DNA from 4 places in the Pantoea brenneri genome. Region 1 is predicted to be linked to each of the others. Evidence: predicted binding sites of a transcription regulator. Region 1 holds the regulator's gene; each other region holds the start of a gene.
What was found. The regulator Fur, encoded in region 1, represses iron uptake genes when iron is present. The targets are predictions, from matches to a motif close to ATAATAATGAGAACNACTATCAA.
Positions count from the first base shown of each region.

Region 2: fepD (Fe(3+)-siderophore ABC transporter permease) is a predicted target of Fur. The motif match lies at 2,345-2,367, and genes of this name have one in related genera.
Region 3: AABB92_RS11130 (TonB-dependent siderophore receptor) is a predicted target of Fur. The motif match lies at 2,203-2,225, and genes of this name have one in related genera.
Region 4: exbB (tol-pal system-associated acyl-CoA thioesterase) is a predicted target of Fur. The motif match lies at 2,743-2,765, and genes of this name have one in related genera.

Region 1 is NZ_JBCGBG010000001.1:1,951,259-1,955,474, reverse strand. It holds gene nagE (N-acetylglucosamine-specific PTS transporter subunit IIBC) at 1-21, shown strand, start outside; gene glnS (glutamine--tRNA ligase) at 174-1,841, shown strand; gene AABB92_RS09170 (hypothetical protein) at 2,075-2,470, shown strand; gene fur (ferric iron uptake transcriptional regulator) at 2,542-2,985, opposite strand; gene fldA (flavodoxin FldA) at 3,338-3,868, opposite strand; gene ybfE (LexA regulated protein) at 4,001-4,216, opposite strand, start outside.
Region 2 is NZ_JBCGBG010000003.1:183,314-187,529, forward strand. It holds gene fepB (Fe2+-enterobactin ABC transporter substrate-binding protein) at 65-1,024, shown strand; gene entS (enterobactin transporter EntS) at 1,019-2,269, opposite strand; gene fepD (Fe(3+)-siderophore ABC transporter permease) at 2,415-3,404, shown strand; gene fepG (iron-enterobactin ABC transporter permease) at 3,401-4,216, shown strand, end outside.
Region 3 is NZ_JBCGBG010000002.1:65,917-70,132, reverse strand. It holds gene AABB92_RS11140 (MFS transporter) at 1-799, opposite strand, end outside; gene AABB92_RS11135 (LysR family transcriptional regulator) at 932-1,849, opposite strand; gene AABB92_RS11130 (TonB-dependent siderophore receptor) at 2,282-4,216, shown strand, end outside.
Region 4 is NZ_JBCGBG010000004.1:196,955-201,170, reverse strand. It holds gene tcuC (MFS transporter) at 1-1,271, opposite strand, end outside; gene exbD (TonB system transport protein ExbD) at 1,507-1,929, opposite strand; gene exbB (tol-pal system-associated acyl-CoA thioesterase) at 1,936-2,658, opposite strand; gene AABB92_RS17075 (TRAP transporter substrate-binding protein) at 3,012-3,983, shown strand; gene AABB92_RS17070 (TRAP transporter small permease) at 4,033-4,216, shown strand, end outside.

The DNA of each region.
Region 1 (4,216 bases):
CTGTACCAAGTGAAAGGCTAATCCCCGCAACAGAAGCCACAAGGCAGGAAGCGATTCCTGCCTTTTTTGTTTTAAAGGCTGAACAAACGGTTGTTTCCCTCTGGCGCTTTGTGGATCATACTCCGTTACTTCGTGGTACATATCACCCGCTATTCGTATTGAGGATTTTTGAGATGAGTGAGGCTGAAGCCCGCCCAACTAACTTTATTCGTCAGATCATCGACGAAGATTTGGCGAGCGGTAAGCACAGCAGCGTGCATACCCGTTTTCCGCCGGAGCCCAATGGCTATCTGCACATTGGTCATGCGAAATCGATCTGTCTGAATTTTGGCATTGCCCAGGATTACCAGGGGCAATGCAATCTGCGTTTCGACGATACCAATCCGGTCAAAGAGGATATGGAGTTCGTTGAATCCATCAAGCGTGACGTCAAATGGCTGGGCTTTGAGTGGAGCGGTGAGGTTTGTTACTCATCAAACTATTTTGATCAGCTCTACAACTATGCCATCGAACTGATCAATAAAGGGCTGGCTTATGTTGATGAGCTGAGTCCGGAAGCGATCCGCGAATACCGTGGCACCCTGACTGCGCCGGGTAAAAACAGCCCGTATCGCGATCGCAGCGTGGAAGAGAACCTGGCGCTGTTCGAGAAAATGCGTAGCGGTGAGTTTGCCGAAGGCACTGCCTGCCTGCGCGCCAAAATCGATATGGCTTCTAACTTTATCGTGATGCGCGATCCGGTGCTCTATCGAATTAAATTCGCTGAACACCACCAGACCGGTAACAAGTGGTGCATCTATCCGATGTATGACTTTACCCACTGCATCTCTGATGCGCTGGAAGGGATTACCCATTCACTCTGTACGCTGGAGTTCCAGGACAACCGTCGTCTGTATGACTGGGTGCTGGATAACATCACCATTCCGGTGCACCCGCGTCAGTATGAGTTCTCGCGCCTGAATCTTGAGTATGCGGTGATGTCAAAACGTAAACTGACGCAGCTGGTGACAGAGAAGCACGTTGAGGGCTGGGATGATCCGCGCATGCTGACCGTTTCTGGCTTACGCCGTCGCGGTTACACTGCCGCGTCAATCCGCGAGTTCTGCCGCCGTATTGGCGTCACCAAGCAGGACAATATTGTGGAAATGGCGTCGCTGGAATCGTGCATCCGTGACGATCTTAATGAGAATGCGCCACGTGCTATGGCGGTGCTCGATCCACTGAAAGTCGTAATCGAAAATCTGCCGGCTGGCCATCACGAAAGCATCACCATGCCTAACCATCCGTCTAAACCGGAGATGGGCACGCGTGAAGTGCCTTTCAGCCGTGAGATCTGGATCGACCGGGCGGATTTCCGTGAAGAGGCCAACAAGCAGTATAAGCGTCTGGTGCTGGGCAAAGAAGTTCGCCTGCGCAACGCCTACGTGATCCGTGCTGAGCGGGTGGCAAAAGATGAAGACGGCAACATCACCTGCATCTACTGCACTAGCGATGTTGATACCCTGAGTAAAGATCCTGCTGATGGCCGCAAGGTCAAAGGCGTGATCCATTGGGTGTCGGCAGAACACGCGCAGCCAGCCGAGTTCCGCCTGTATGATCGCCTGTTCAGCGTGCCAAATCCGGGTGCAGCCGACGATTTTCTGTCGGTGATCAATCCAGACTCGCTGACCATCAAACAGGGCTTTGTTGAGCCAGGCCTGCGCGATGTGGAAGCCACCACGCCGTACCAGTTTGAGCGTGAAGGTTACTTCTGCGCGGACAGCGTCTATTCGAAGCCGTCACAGCTGGTGTTTAACCGCACCGTTGGCTTACGCGATACCTGGACTAAAGCCGGCGAATAATCGTTGGTGCTGACCTGATAAAATGACAAAAGGGCGACTTATCGCCCTTTTTTATTGTCCTGATTTTTGCCATCACCGAGGTTTATTCTGCAAGCCTTTTTCAGCGATTGTTACGAAGTTGTGAGAGAAATCTGAGTTTAAAAAAATTAATCAATTACCAGATGTGAATTATCCGCTTTCAGGTAGGCTATGCCCTCACAGACATAGCTCAGCGAGTGATATAAGGAAAAAAAATGACCGTTCTCGCCCAGGAAGCCAAACACAGTGTCGTCGTTTTACATCAACTTATTGAACGTATTTTCAATCAACCTGCCGGCTCTGATGACAGTTTCGAGCTGATGATGTCCTATTTTCATCCCGATTTTCGCATGGTTACCCCGCGCGGAACTCAGCTGAACCTGAATGAAGTGGAAGATCTTTTCCGTCAGCTACAGGGCCAGCGGGAAGGGATGCGTATCGCAACCTGCGAGCACGTGGTCATTTCCCATCAGGAGAAAGAGGTCACCGTACAGTACCGGGAGATGCAGATGCTGAACGGCAATAATCAGAGCCGCATCGCACTGGCGATTCTGGATTACAGTACCTCGATTCCGCGCTGGCGTTATCTGCAGGAAACGCTGGTTGCCTGAGCCGACAGCGAAAAAAGAACAAAAAAAAACCGGTGAATTCACCGGTTTTTTTATTTCAGCCTGCGTCAGACTTACTGATCGTGCAGCGTCTCATCTTCACGGCAGTCGCCCAGTGCACAGTGACCATACAGATAGAGACTGTGGTTGGTCAGCTTGATGCCGTGGCGGGTGGCGATTTCGCGCTGACGGGTTTCAATCGACTCGTCGCTGAACTCAATCACTTTACCGCAGTCCAGGCAGATCAGGTGATCGTGATGATGCTGCTGGGTCAGCTCAAACACCGACTTGCCGCCTTCAAAATTGTGACGGGTCACGATACCGGCATCATCGAACTGGTTCAGCACGCGGTAAACGGTGGCCAGACCAATCTCTTCGCCGATGTCGATCAGGCGTTTGTACAAATCTTCCGCGCTGACGTGATGGCACTCAGGTTCCTGAAGCACTTCCAGAATTTTCAGTCTGGGCAGCGTGACTTTCAGGCCAGCCTTCTTTAATGCGGTATTGTTGTCAGTCATGCGGATTTTGTCCTGTTACTTATATTCACTTTTGTGGCGCTTGGCCTTGAATGTCGATCTATACCCATTCTCATTTGCGTCTCATTATAGAACTGATGCAGTGAAATGAAAACCGAGGGGAGTGCCTAAATCACCATGGGCTGTATGGGATACGTCACCGAGCCGGGGAGGATTTCTGCAGGAGTCTGTTAACATTTCGCTTAGTCCTATCTGCTGCCAGAGAAAATAAGCGGAAGATCGATGCGGGTATTCTACAGATTAAACGAAGAAAGTTAAAAAAATGTGGCTATTATTTCTATAGGAATTTCCGTTGCCTCAATGTGAGCTGGCGCTCACATTGAGTCGGCTACCCTCAGGCTTCGAGGATCTCTTTGAGCTGCAGTTCATCAAAAATCTGCTTAACCCATTTCTCGACGCGCGCATTGGTCAGCTCTGGCTGACGATCTTCGTCAATCGCCAGGCCGAGGAAGTGGGTATCGTCAGCCAGGCCTTTTGACGCTTCGAAGTGATAGCCTTCGGTCGGCCAGTGGCCCACGATCACTGCGCCGTGCGGCTCAATGATGTCGCGGATGGTGCCCATCGCATCACAGAAATACTCGGCATAATCTTCCTGATCGCCGCAGCCGAACAGGGCAACCAGCTTGCCGTTAAAATCGATCTCTTCCAGCGTCGGGAAAAAGTCATCCCAGTCGCACTGCGCTTCACCGTAATACCAGGTCGGAATACCCAGCAGCAGGATGTCAAACGCTTCCAGATCTTCTTTAGTGCTTTTCGCGATGTCGTGGACTTCTGCAACGTCTTTACCCAGCTGTTTCTGGATCATTTTTGCAATGTTTTCGGTGTTGCCGGTATCGCTGCCAAAGAAGATGCCTACGAGTGCCATGAGTAAAATAACCTCTTAAATCCTGATGATGAGATGTGTGCCGCAGCACATTTCAGCGAATAATAGCAGACGAGACAAACCCGCGGAACGGTTAAAGCCTCGACATTTGCCTCTGCGTGCGTTTTGCCCGCATTAATCCAGTTTGAGTTGCGCCAGCAGCATTTGTTCAATCAATTCGCTACGGCTGAGATTGCGCTGTTCTGCCAGCATATTGAGCGCTTCGACGGCTTCACTGTTCATTTTCAGTTCGACACGACGAAGCCCGCGCCCTTTGTCACGTTTCAGTTGATTGCGCTTATTGATGCGCAGCTGTTCATCACGCGAAAGCGGACTGGTTTTGGGTCGACC
Region 2 (4,216 bases), on a different contig from region 1:
GTTTTCCTGCTAAATCAGCACAAACAGCAGGGCAAATAGCCAGTATAAAAGTGGACTGAAATTTATGACTAAACGTGGTGTAAAGGCGGCGATAGCGCTGTTTTTCTTCTGTATCAGTTTCGCGGCGACGGCACAGAACGGCTGGCCGCGCACGGTGGCGGGCGCAAAAGGCAGTGTGACGTTATCCCAGGCGCCGACCCGCATTGTCTCGACCAGCGTCACCCTGACCGGTTCGCTTCTGGCGATAGATGCGCCGGTGATCGCCAGCGGCGCAACGGCACCCAACAGCCGGCTGGCCGATGGGCAGGGTTTCTTCCGTCAGTGGGGTGAGGTGGCAAAACAGCGCGGCGTAAAACGCCTTTATATTGGCGAGCCGAGTGCCGAAGCGATTGCGGCGGAAGCGCCGGACCTGATTGTGGTCAGTGCCACCGGCAATGACTCAGCGATCAAACTGGTCGATCAGCTGTCCGCCATCGCGCCGGTGCTGGTGATCAACTACGACGATAAAAGCTGGCAGCAGCTGGTAACGCTGCTGGGTGAAGCAACCGGCCATGAAGCACAAGCCGCTGCCCGGGTAAGCGCATTCGATGCACGTGAAAAAGCGCTCCGCTCAGCGCTGACGCTGCCGCCGCAGCCGGTCTCCGCCATGGTCTGGAACGGCGACGGTCGCGCAGTTAATCTGTGGACTGAGGCATCCGGGCAGGGCAAATTGCTGCAGCAGCTGGGGTTCACCCTGGCTACGCCACCTGCCGACATGCAGCATGGTCACAGCATGGGGCAGCGTAAAGACATTATTCAGCTGTCAGGGGAAAATCTGGCCGCCGGGCTGAATGGCCACTCGTATCTGCTGTTTGCCGCCGAGCCGCAAACAGCAGAGCAGGTGATGAAGAATCCTTTCCTGGCCCAGACGCCCGCGGTGCGTAGCAAAGCGGTCTATGCGCTGGGGCTGGATACCTTCCGTCTGGATTACTACAGCGCCACCAATCTGCTGAACCGGCTGGAGGCGCTGTTCGCTAAATCATGATGCTGTTTCCGCCTGCCCATGTGCAGGCGGTTGATAACGGCGCAAACGCGCCATCAGCAGCCACATCACAACGCCCAGCACGGTGGCGGCCAGACCCAGCAGGCCTGCCGCCTGCTGCGGCAGCAACAGTGACCCCATCGCCCCGATCATCGCCGCGCCAAGCGCATCACCGGTAACATTCTGCGCCGTCCACAGGCTGTTGATCCGCCCAAGCAGCGCATCCGGCGTTAGCGTCTGGATCAGGGCATATTGCACCAGGCTGTTGATAGCACTGAAATAACCAAACGCGGCGAGGCAGACCAGACTCAGGCTGAACCACGGCATCAGGCTGAACAGGCCCAGCGCCACAAAGGCGGCAATGGCGCTGGCCAGGATCAATCGACCCGGCTGCGACGACTGTGCCAGCCGGCCGCTGGTTAAGGCACCGACCGCCGCCCCGAGTGGCACGGCGGCATACATCAGCCCCAGTTGCTCCAGCCCGACCTGCCAGTGCGGAGCCAGCGCCGGGTAGAGTACCCGCACCGCACTGGCTAAGGTCACCAGCGCGCCAACCAGCGCGGCCATGCCGACGATCGGGCTGGCGAACAGAAACCCGATCCCGGCGGATAACGCGGTCAGCGGATGTTCACGCGGTTGTGGTGGCGGGGCAAGCGTTGGCAGTCGCAGCAGGGTGAGCACCGTCAGTAAGGTGCCGATCGCCGCCAGACCGTAGTTCCAGACCACGCCAGCATGGGCGATCACCAGTCCGGCAATCGCCGGCGACAGGATCGCACCAAAGCGGACCGTCAGCATGGTGATAGCGCCCGCTTTCATGATATTTTCGCGCCCCACCAGCGCCGGGGTGGCGGCCAGTAGCGCGGTGACGCCAATCGCGCCAAAAAAGCCATCCCACAGGCCCAGCACAAACACCGCGATCACCGAGGGCGCGGGCAGCAGGGCATTGATGCACAACGCGACAAAACCGAGGCCGCAGGTGGAGCGGGCAAACAAAATCAGGCGTCGGCGTTCGTAGCGATCGGCCAGTACGCCGCCGGTCAGCAGGCCGATAAACATGCCGGCACCGGCCAGCGTGACCGCCAGTCCGACCAGCAGCGGGGATTGTGTCAGCTGTTGAATCTGTACCGGTACCGCGACCGCCAGCATGCCAAGCGCGACGATTGAGATAAATCGGGCGATAAACACGGCGCGGAAGGCGGGATGGGTTTTCAGCAGGCTGAGATCGATAAAGTGGGAGGGTTTGTTCATAACGTCGCCTTTTTGCACCCATTTTCCTCATCATTGAGTTTACGAGTCATGGTAACATACAAAAAACGCGTAAGAACGATAACAAGTATCATTATCATAAAGGTATCCACCGCGATGCCATTGAATTCGTGAAGGTTTAAACGTTATGCGTCAATTCCATGTAATAGCAGGTTCAGGGATGCTGCTGTTGCTGCTCCTCGCGCTCAGTCTGATGCTGGGTGCCAAATCCATTGCCTTTCATGATGTCACTCAGGCGCTGCTGACCGACTGCTCCAGCGCTGACTGCATCATTGTGCGTGACGCCCGATTGCCACGCACCCTGGCCGGGCTGCTGGCGGGCGTTGGCCTCGGCGTGGCGGGCGCGCTGATGCAAAGCCTGACGCGCAATCCGCTGGCCGATCCCGGTATTCTGGGCATCAATGCCGGGGCCGGCTTCGCGGTGGTGCTGGGCATTGCGCTGTTCGGTGCCGATTCGCCGGCCGACTGGCTGGGCTTTGCCTTTAGCGGGGCGCTGCTGGCGTCGTTGCTGGTGGCGCTGACCGGCGCTATCGGTGGTGGACGGGTTAATCCGGTGCGTCTGACGCTGGCCGGGGTGGCGCTGGGCGCGGTGTTAGAGGGCTTAACCTCTGGCTTATCGCTGCTCAACCCTGACATCTATGATCATCTGCGTTTCTGGCACAGCGGTTCGCTGGATATCCGTAATTTCACCATGCTGCGCACGACCTTTCCTGCCGTGGCGATCGGTTGCCTGCTGGCGCTGCTGCTGGCACGCTCGCTCAACAGTCTCAGCATGGGCGGTGATATGGCAACCGCGCTCGGTACCCGCGTTGCCCGCACCCAGCTTATTGGGCTGCTGGCGATTGCCCTGCTGAGCGGGGCCGCCACCGCCGCGGTGGGGCCGATTGCCTTTGTCGGATTAATGACGCCGCACCTGGCACGCTGGCTGTTCGGTAACGATCATCGCTGGATGCTGCCTGGCACCATTCTCATTACGCCCTGTCTGCTGCTGGCGGCTGATATTCTCGGCCGCGTGCTGGTACCGGGCGAGCTGCGCGTATCGATTGTGACCGCAATCCTCGGCGCGCCAATGCTGATTGTGCTGGTGCGCCGTAAGGCTGGCAGAGGTGCAGTATGAAGCGTGTAACCTTCAACGGCGTCTGGCTGCTGCTGGCGTGTCTGGCGCTGGCTTTTCTCGGCGTGACGCGCGGCACCTTGCCGATCACGGCTGCGCAGCTGTGGCAGGTGATTAACGGCGAGGCGGCGCGCAATATTCAGCTGATTGTGGTGGAGTGGCGTCTGCCGCGGGTGATGATGGCGCTGCTGATCGGGGCGGCGCTCGGCGTGAGCGGCGCTATTTTTCAATCGCTGCTGCGTAACCCGCTCGGTAGCCCGGACATTCTGGGCTTCAACACCGGCGCCTACAGCGGTGTGCTGGTGGCGCTGGTGCTGTTCCAGCAGAACATGGAAGGCATGACGCTGGCGGCGCTGATCGGCGGATTGCTGACGGCGGGTGTGGTCTGGCTGTTTAGCTGGCGCAACGGTGTCGAGACTTTTCGGCTGATCATTGTCGGTATCAGCGTGCGGGCGCTGCTGATGGCGCTTAACAGCTGGCTTATCATCAGCGCCTCACTCGAGGCAGCACTGAGCGCTGGCCTGTGGAGCGCCGGCTCGCTGAACGGCATCAGCTGGGCGAAAACCACGCCGGTAATCAGCGTGCTGCTGCTGGCGCTGCTGGCAACCGCACTGCTGGCGCGGCGGATGCGGCTGCTGGAGATGGGCGATGATACCGCCTGCGCGCTTGGCGTAGCGGTTGAGCGCAGCCGCATCCTGCTGATGCTGACCGGGGTGATCCTGACGGCGGCCTCGACTGCGCTGGTCGGGCCGATCTCATTTATTGCGCTGCTGGCACCGCAGATCGCCCGTCGACTGTGCGGCGGAATCAAAGGC
Region 3 (4,216 bases), on a different contig from region 1:
TGCCCGCTGTAAGCAGGAATAGCGACAGGCAATAACTGACGATCTGCACGCTGCCGATCGCATACCCGTTGTGGGCCAGCGTCGGACCCTGTGACATCAGGGTTGATGCCATTGCCCACGAAAGAAAGATCGCCATGCAGCAGAGGTAAACATCTCTGAGAGTGAGCGGACGATGGCGCTGGAGCGTCAGGTTTTGCTGCGGCTCAGCAACCGGCTGGATTGGTTTATTCACCCATTCACGGCAACGCCAGATGGCGAAAAGGGAGAGTAAAACCAGCACCAGTAAAATAATGAACGGCGCTTTTAAACTGTAAAAATTATGCTGTACGATATTGCCGGTAATAAACGGGCCGATGGCCTGACCCAGAATTAAGGCGGCGGAGGCGATCAGCGCAGCATGATTACTGACCTCCGTTGCGAATATTTTTATCAGCGAGCGGTTAATATAGGCCATTAATATACCTGAACCTAAACCCGTTATTAATCGGGCAATCAGCAGCAGCGTAATATTATCGGCAAACATCATCAGCAGTGATGAAATTAATACGCATCCCAGTCCAGTATAAACAGGTCGGGTATAGGCTTCCGGCCGGACGTTAACTTTTGCGGTAAACAGCAGTGCGAGCAGAACACCGGCGGCGTAAACGCCAAATACTGCCATGATCTGTGAGGCGCTGAACCGGTATAAGCTGACATAAACCGGATACAGCGGCGTTGGCAGACTGCTGCTGAGCATGCCTGAAAAAAAGGCTAGCGCCAGGGCCAGTCCTGCCTGTGAGGATTTTGTCGTCGGGATCATCAGTTTTGCTATCCAGGAAAGTCGTGAAACGTCGACAGAACGTTATCACAGCCCCTTCTGGATGGGATTCGAGCCGCAGGCAAACCCACTGTGACCAGGATTCACAGTGGTCTTTGAAGAGGAGCGCGAAGGTTAACCGGCGGTGGCCTCCATGTGCCACGGATGCAGGGCAAGTTGCTGTTCCATGAAGTCGATAAAACAGCGGATGCGTGGGCTGAGATGCTGTCTTTTGGCGTAGATCAGATAGAGCGGCTCTCTGATCGGCGACTGGAAATCGGTCAATAGCGGCACCAGTTTTCCCTGCTTGATATCGCGGTGGATATGAAAATCAGCCAGCCGGACAATGCCCTCGCCCTGAATAGCCAGATCGCGCAGTAAATCACCCTGCGACAGAGAAGCCACCGGCGTTACCGGGTAAATCCGGCTCTGACCGTCTTCAGCATAAACCCACTGGTTCCAGTGGCTTTCAAAGTTGAAATGAAAACAGCGATGTTCAATCAGATCACGCGGATGGGACGGGATGCCGTACCGGCTGAGGTATGCCGGTGAAGCACAGGTAATCCACTGGCTTTCGCCGATACGACGGGCAATACGTGATGAGCTGGCCAGCACGCCACCATAGATGGCCAGGTCCAGACCTTTGTCGAACTGATCCTGATAGAGCGGCCCGGTTTCAATATCCACTTTCAGCGCGGGATAAGCCGCAATAAAAGCAGGCAGCCAGGGAAGAATCTGGTAGCGAGCAAAGGTGGTCATGGTCCGTATCTTTAGCTGCCCGCTGATCTGATTAGGCATATCTTCAGCCAGTGAATCAGCTTCGGTCATCGCATCCACCACCGCACGGGCGCTTTTGAGATAGACATGCCCTTCTTCCGTCAGCTTTAACGCGCGCGTTCCGCGAACGAACAGCCTGACCTGCAGTCTGGCCTCCAGCCGACCAATCAGTTTACTCATCGCGGAAGGCGTTAATCCCTTAGCCCGTGCGGCAGCAGAGAAGTTGCCATATTCATAGGCCCAGATGAAAGCCAGTAGCTGATTGTAATTATCCATTCTGTTCCTGGTGAACTGTCGTGAAAATGTGGGGACGCGTGATATTACCTAAATAACCCGGTGCGAAAAGGACTACCGCGGCGCTGACTGAATGAAACCGCCAGCGTTCACCGCCGGATCGCTTTGCTGCCCGACTGACGCAGAGGCTTGTCTGTTGCAGCCAGCCCACCGATCTCTGTTGTTTTCCGGCAGCTTTCGCCGCCTGTGTTTCGCGACGATCTTTAGTGACTTTCCCTGCTAAACAAAAGGAACTGACGACCTGCTCTGCTCAGTCATCCGCCTGTCAGCAACCCGCAACGTACATTAAACGGCCTAATGTGAAGGAATGTAAAGTTACGCAGATCGCATATACAATGATAACTATTCTCATTATCATGCGCATTTGCTTACATACCTTAACGATTCAGGGAGATTTTCTAAGTGAATGTAACTATGCATGTCCGGAAGCGCCCCATTGCGCTGCTGCTGGCGGGAATATTGAGTACCTCCGCCTCCGCCGCCAACGAGGCTGAGACAGAAAAGCTGGCTGATGACCAAACGATGCTGGTCACTGCTGAACAGGAGTTAAAGCAACAGCCGGGCGTTTCGGTGATTTCCGCGCAGGATATTGAAAAAAATCCGCCGGTCAATGACCTTTCCGACATCATTCGCAAAATGCCGGGCGTTAACCTGACCGGTAACAGCGCTAACGGGGTACGCGGTAATAATCGCCAGATCGACATTCGCGGCATGGGGCCAGAAAATACCCTGATCCTGATTGATGGCGTACCCACTACCTCGAGAAATTCAGTACGTTACAGCTGGCGTGGCGAGCGCGATTCCCGTGGCGACTCTAACTGGGTTCCGGCCGAAATGGTTGAACGTATCGAAGTGATCCGCGGTCCGGCGGCTGCCCGCTACGGCTCTGGCGCTGCGGGCGGCGTGGTCAATATTATTACTAAGCGTCCGACCAATGACTGGCACGGTTCACTGTCGCTGTTCACCAATCAGCCGGAAGATGACAAAGAAGGTGCTACCCGCCGCGCTAACTTTAACCTCAGTGGCCCGCTAGCCGGTGACGCGCTGACCATGCGGTTATATGGCAACATTAACAAAACCGACAGTGATGCATTCGATATTAACCAGTCGCAGAACGGTTCCGCTGCGGCTGGCCGCGAAGGGGTGCGCAACAAAGATATTAACGGCGTGCTGTCGTGGAAACTGACTCCGTTACAGGTGATTGATTTCAGCTACGGTTACAGTCGTCAGGGGAATATCTACGCTGGCGATACCCAATACAGCAACGGTGCCGGCAATGCCCTGATTGAATCGCTGGATGGCTCAGAAACCAACCGCCTCTACCGTCAGACCTACGGCATCGCCCACAACGGTATCTGGGACTGGGGACAGTCGAAGCTGACCTTCAATTATGAAAAAACCAACAATACCCGCCTGAACGAAGGGACCGCCGGCAGCGGTGAAGGACGGATTAACAGCAACACCTTTTCAACCAGTCGCTTCGAGAGTTACCGGGCCGGTGGCGAAGTCAGTTTCCCGCTGGAGCTGGTGCGGGAACAGACCGTCACGCTGGGGGCTGAGTGGAACCGCGATGAACTGAACGATCCCAACTCAATGAATGGCACCAGCGCGCCGAATGTGACCATTGGCGATGTGAGCGGCAACCCAGGTGCGCGCAACAGTAAAAACAGCGCTACCCTGAGTTCGCTCTATTTTGAAGACAACATTGCGGCTACTGACAGCACAGAAGTGATCCCCGGTCTGCGTTTTGATTATCATGATAGTTTCGGTGCAAACTGGAGCCCATCACTCAATATTTCACAGGGATTAGGCGATAACTTCACGCTAAAAGCCGGTATTGCGCGTGCGTTTAAAGCCCCTAACCTCTACCAGTCAACTGAAGGCTATTTACTGGCTACCCGCGGTAACGGTTGCCCGGTTGGGGTGACGACCGGCAGCTGCTATTTGCTCGGTAATGAAAATCTTGATCCGGAAGTCAGCGTAAATAAAGAGCTGGGCATTGAGTATAGCCAGAACGGTTATATCGCAGGGCTTACCTGGTTCCGCAACGATTATAAGAACAAGATCGTCGCCGGTACCGAGCGTATTGGTTTTGCCTCTAACGGCAACAATATTCTGCAATGGTCCAACGGTGGTAAAGCCGTGGTCGAGGGGCTGGAAGGTAATATGACCATTCCGCTGGTGCGCGACACGCTGGAATGGCGTACCAACGCGACTTATATGATTGAGTCGAAGGATAAGAAGACCGGTAATCCGCTGTCGATCATCCCGGAATACACCATTAATACTATGCTCGACTGGCAGGTGACTCAGGACTTTTCAACCAACCTGAACTGGACGATGTATGGC
Region 4 (4,216 bases), on a different contig from region 1:
ACCATCCGGCCAATCAGCAGCGTGCCGATTAAGCCACAGACGGCGGCGAAGGTCAGCCAGACACCCGGCATCGCTTTGTCGCCGGTGGCGTGGATCAGGTAGCTGGAAATCGCCGGGGTAAAGCCGCCAAACAGCGCAGTCGCCAGGCTGTAAGCCATAGAGAAACCGGCAGCGCGCACCTCGGCGGGCATGATTTCCGCCAGATACACCACCATCGCCCCGTTATAGCTGGCATAGAGAAACGACAGCCACAGTTCCGCTTCCAGCAGGTGAGCGAAGCTGGCCGATCCCACCAGCCAGTGCAGCACCGGCCAGGTGGTGGCAATCATCAGCAGGGTAAAGACGATCAGCAGCGGGCGACGGCCGATGCGGTCTGACAGCGATCCCATCAGCGGCAGCCAGATCAGGTTAGAGATGCCGACGCACAGCGTCACCAGGAACGCCTGCTTATCGCTCATCATCAGCACCGTTTTGCCGAAGGTCGGCGTAAACGCGGTGATCATGTAGAACATCACGGTGGTGGTGACTACCATCAGCATCCCCGCCAGCACCAGCGCCCAGTTACTGGCCACCGAACGCATAATCTCGGTCATCCGCGGATGGTGTTTACGCTTGCTGAACGCTTCGGTCTCTTCCAGCATCCGGCGGATATAGAACAGGAACGGCACGATCAGGCAGCCGACCACAAACGGAATGCGCCAGCCCCACTCGGTGACCGCCTCTTTCGCCAGCAGATGATTCAGCGCCAGGCCGAGCAACGCGGCAAAAATGACCGCAATCTGCTGACTGCCGGATTGCCAGCTGACAAAGAACCCTTTGCGTCCTTCTGGCGCCACTTCCGCCAGATAGACCGAGACGCCGCCCAGCTCAACGCCTGCCGAGAAGCCCTGCAGTAAGCGGCCGAGCAGGATCAGTATCGGTGCCGCCGCGCCCAGCGTGGCGTAGCCAGGCACCAGCGCAATCGTCAGCGTACCGATCGCCATCAGACCCAGCGTCAGCAGCAGACCTTTGCGGCGGCCATGATGGTCAATGTACGCCCCCAGAATGATCGCCCCGAGCGGACGCATCAGGAAGCCGGCACCAAAGGTCATTAGCGTTAACATCAGTGAGGCGAACGGGTCGTCGCCCGGGAAAAAGGTTTTGGCAATGGCGGTGGCGTAATAGCCAAACACCATAAAGTCGTACATTTCGAGAAAGTTACCGCTGGTAACGTTGAAGATGGTTCTGGCCGCGCTTTTGGGCGACTTTTGTAAAGACGGGGTGTGACTCATAACGGCTTCCTGAAGGTTTTTAGCCGTTTTAGCCTGCCTGATGCGGCAATAATGTGAGCTGGCTCACCATTGCACTTGACAAAACTGTGTTGAGTGGTAACAAATAATTAACATGACTGTTTCACCAGCATAACCGATCGGTGTAACAGCCGGTTCGCCTGATTTCGTCTGGTCTGGCTGAGGCAATAAAAAAGGCGGCTGAATCAGCCGCCTTCTCTTTGTGCCGGTTAACCCGCTATTTCTTCACGGTTTCCATGCCCATCAGACCAATTTTCAGATAGCCTGCGGTACGCAGTTGATCCATCACGCTCATCAGCGTTTCGTAATCCACCGACTTGTCCGCCTGGAAGAAAATGGTGGTCTCTTTGTTGCCGCCGGTCTGACCGGTCAGCACGCTGACCAGCGATTCCGGCGTCACCTGATCGTTACCGACATAAAGCTGTTTATCGGCCTTGATCGACAGGTAAACCGGTTTTTCCGGACGCGGCTGCGGGGCGCTGGTGGAAGCAGGCAGATTAACGCGCACGTCGACAGTTGCCAGCGGCGCCGCCACCATGAAGATGATCAGCAGAACCAACATCACGTCGATAAACGGCGTCACGTTGATCTCATGCATTTCGCCATCTGTTTCCAGGTCGTCGTTTAATCGCATGGCCATAACAGCTTACCCTAAGCGCAGTTTCTGGGTCGCCGCAGGACGCGGAACGTCAGTGGCGACGTTTCCCAGGTCAATATCACGGCTCTGTAACAGCAGCACCTGCGCCGCCACATCACCGAGCGAGGCTTTGTAGTTAGCGATCATGCGGGCAAAGACGTTATAGATCACCACCGCCGGAATCGCTGCCACCAGACCAATTGCCGTTGCCAGCAGCGCTTCCGCGATACCCGGTGCAACGACAGCGAGATTGGTAGTCTGGGTTTTGGCGATGCCGATGAAGCTGTTCATGATGCCCCACACGGTGCCGAACAGACCGATAAACGGCGCGACCGATCCGATGGTCGCCAGGAAGCCGTTGCCCCGGCCGGCATGGCGGCTAAAGGCGGCAACGCGGCGCTCAAGGCGGAAGCTGGTACGATCTTTAATGCCGTTGGTGTCTTCAACGCCAGCGGAGAGTTCAAGTTCGTTCTGCGCGTCATTCAGCAGCACGCTGCTGTGACTGTGTGCGGTGAACTCCCGGGCAATGCGGGCGGCGTCATTCAGATTGCGGGCTTCACCCAGCGCCAGTTGCTCACGCTTCAGGCGACGTTTAGCGGCGCTCAGTTCGGCATATTTGCCAAAGAAGATCGCCCAGGTCACGACTGAGGCCAATAACAGGCCAATCATGACCACCTTTACCACGATATCGGCATGTTGATACATGCCCCAAACGGAGAGGTCCGTTTGCATCAAATCACTGGCTACCACGCTGCTTCTCCAACTTCATCTACAGGGATGCGAGACAAGCGCGAATAATAGCAAAATAACGGCGAATTGATAGTCGTTCTCATTAGTATTTACAAACTCTGGCACTCGCTGTGCCCTGCCACGCCGTCAATATCACCAGAGGTTGCAGGTTCGTTTCGAAAATGTGATGTTGCGTGAAAATTTATTAAAACAACGTTTCAAAATGTGATCTCATTCATTCAATCAGCATCGGCGCATTTCTCCGGCGGCAGTTTTCACTATGCTGGCTGCACGCGGCCCCTTGCTACACACGCCGGATTCCTGAGCGCCGCCCTTCTTCTGCTGGAGACAACATAATGAGAATGACCCAAACACGCCTGGCATGTGCCCTGGCGGCAATGATGGTGAGCGCCACCGCCTCGGCACAGGTGATTAAAGTGGCAGAAGTGCAGCCGGCTGGCTACCCCACCGTGGTGGCTTTGCAACACATGGGCGACAAACTGAAGCAGGCAACTGATGGACGGCTGGAGATGAAGCTCTATGCCGGCGGCGTGTTGGGCGATGAAGATCAGACCCTGCAGCAGGTGCAGCTGGGCGCAATCGATATGATCCGCGTATCGCTGGCACCGGTCACCAGCATTGCGCCGGAAACCAGCGTATTGACGCTGCCCTATGTTTTCCGCGACGTCGACCATATGCACAAAGTACTGGATGGCGAAATCGGCAAAGAGATTGCCGACAAATTCGATAAAGATCCCAACGCCCGGATGGTGTTTCTCGGCTGGACCGACGCCGGTGAACGCAACATGATTACCAAAAAACCGCTGGCGAAGCCCGAAGATCTGAAAGGCATGAAAATCCGGGTACAGAACAGCGCCATCTCCCTGGCCACGCTGAAAGCGATGGGTGCCAACCCGGTGGCGATGGGCGTCAGCGAAGTGTTCAGCGCCATGCAGACCGGCGTGGTTGACGGCACCGAGAATAACCCACCGACCTTTGTCGCCCATAACTATATGCCAGTCGCGAAGTACTACACCCTGAGCGGCCACTTCATTCAGCCAGAGATGATTCTGTTCTCGAAACGCGCCTGGGATCGTCTCAAGCCTGACGATCAGGCACTACTGAAGAAACTCGGTAAAGAGGCGCAGGATGAAGAGCGTCAGCTGTGGGCAACCTATACCGAACAGTCGATCGCGAAGATGAAAGCCGGCGGCGTCACCTTCCAGCAAACTGACCGCGACTATTTCGTCAAAGCCACCCAGCCGGTGCGCGATCAGTTTGGCGGCAAATATCAGGATCTGATGACCCGGATCGCTGACGTGAAATAACCCTTCCCGCGCCACACTGCCGTGTGGCGTGCTTAATCAGGTATCAATTATGGCTGCTTATACGCGTCTGATGGATGGGCTCTATCTGCTGTGCATGCTGGTTGCCGCCGTGGCGCTGATGATCATGGTAACGGTGATCCCGATTGGGATTTTTGCCCGCTACGTGATGAACGGGGCGCTCTCCTGGCCGGAACCGGTCGCCATTATCTGCATGATCATTTTTACCTTTATCG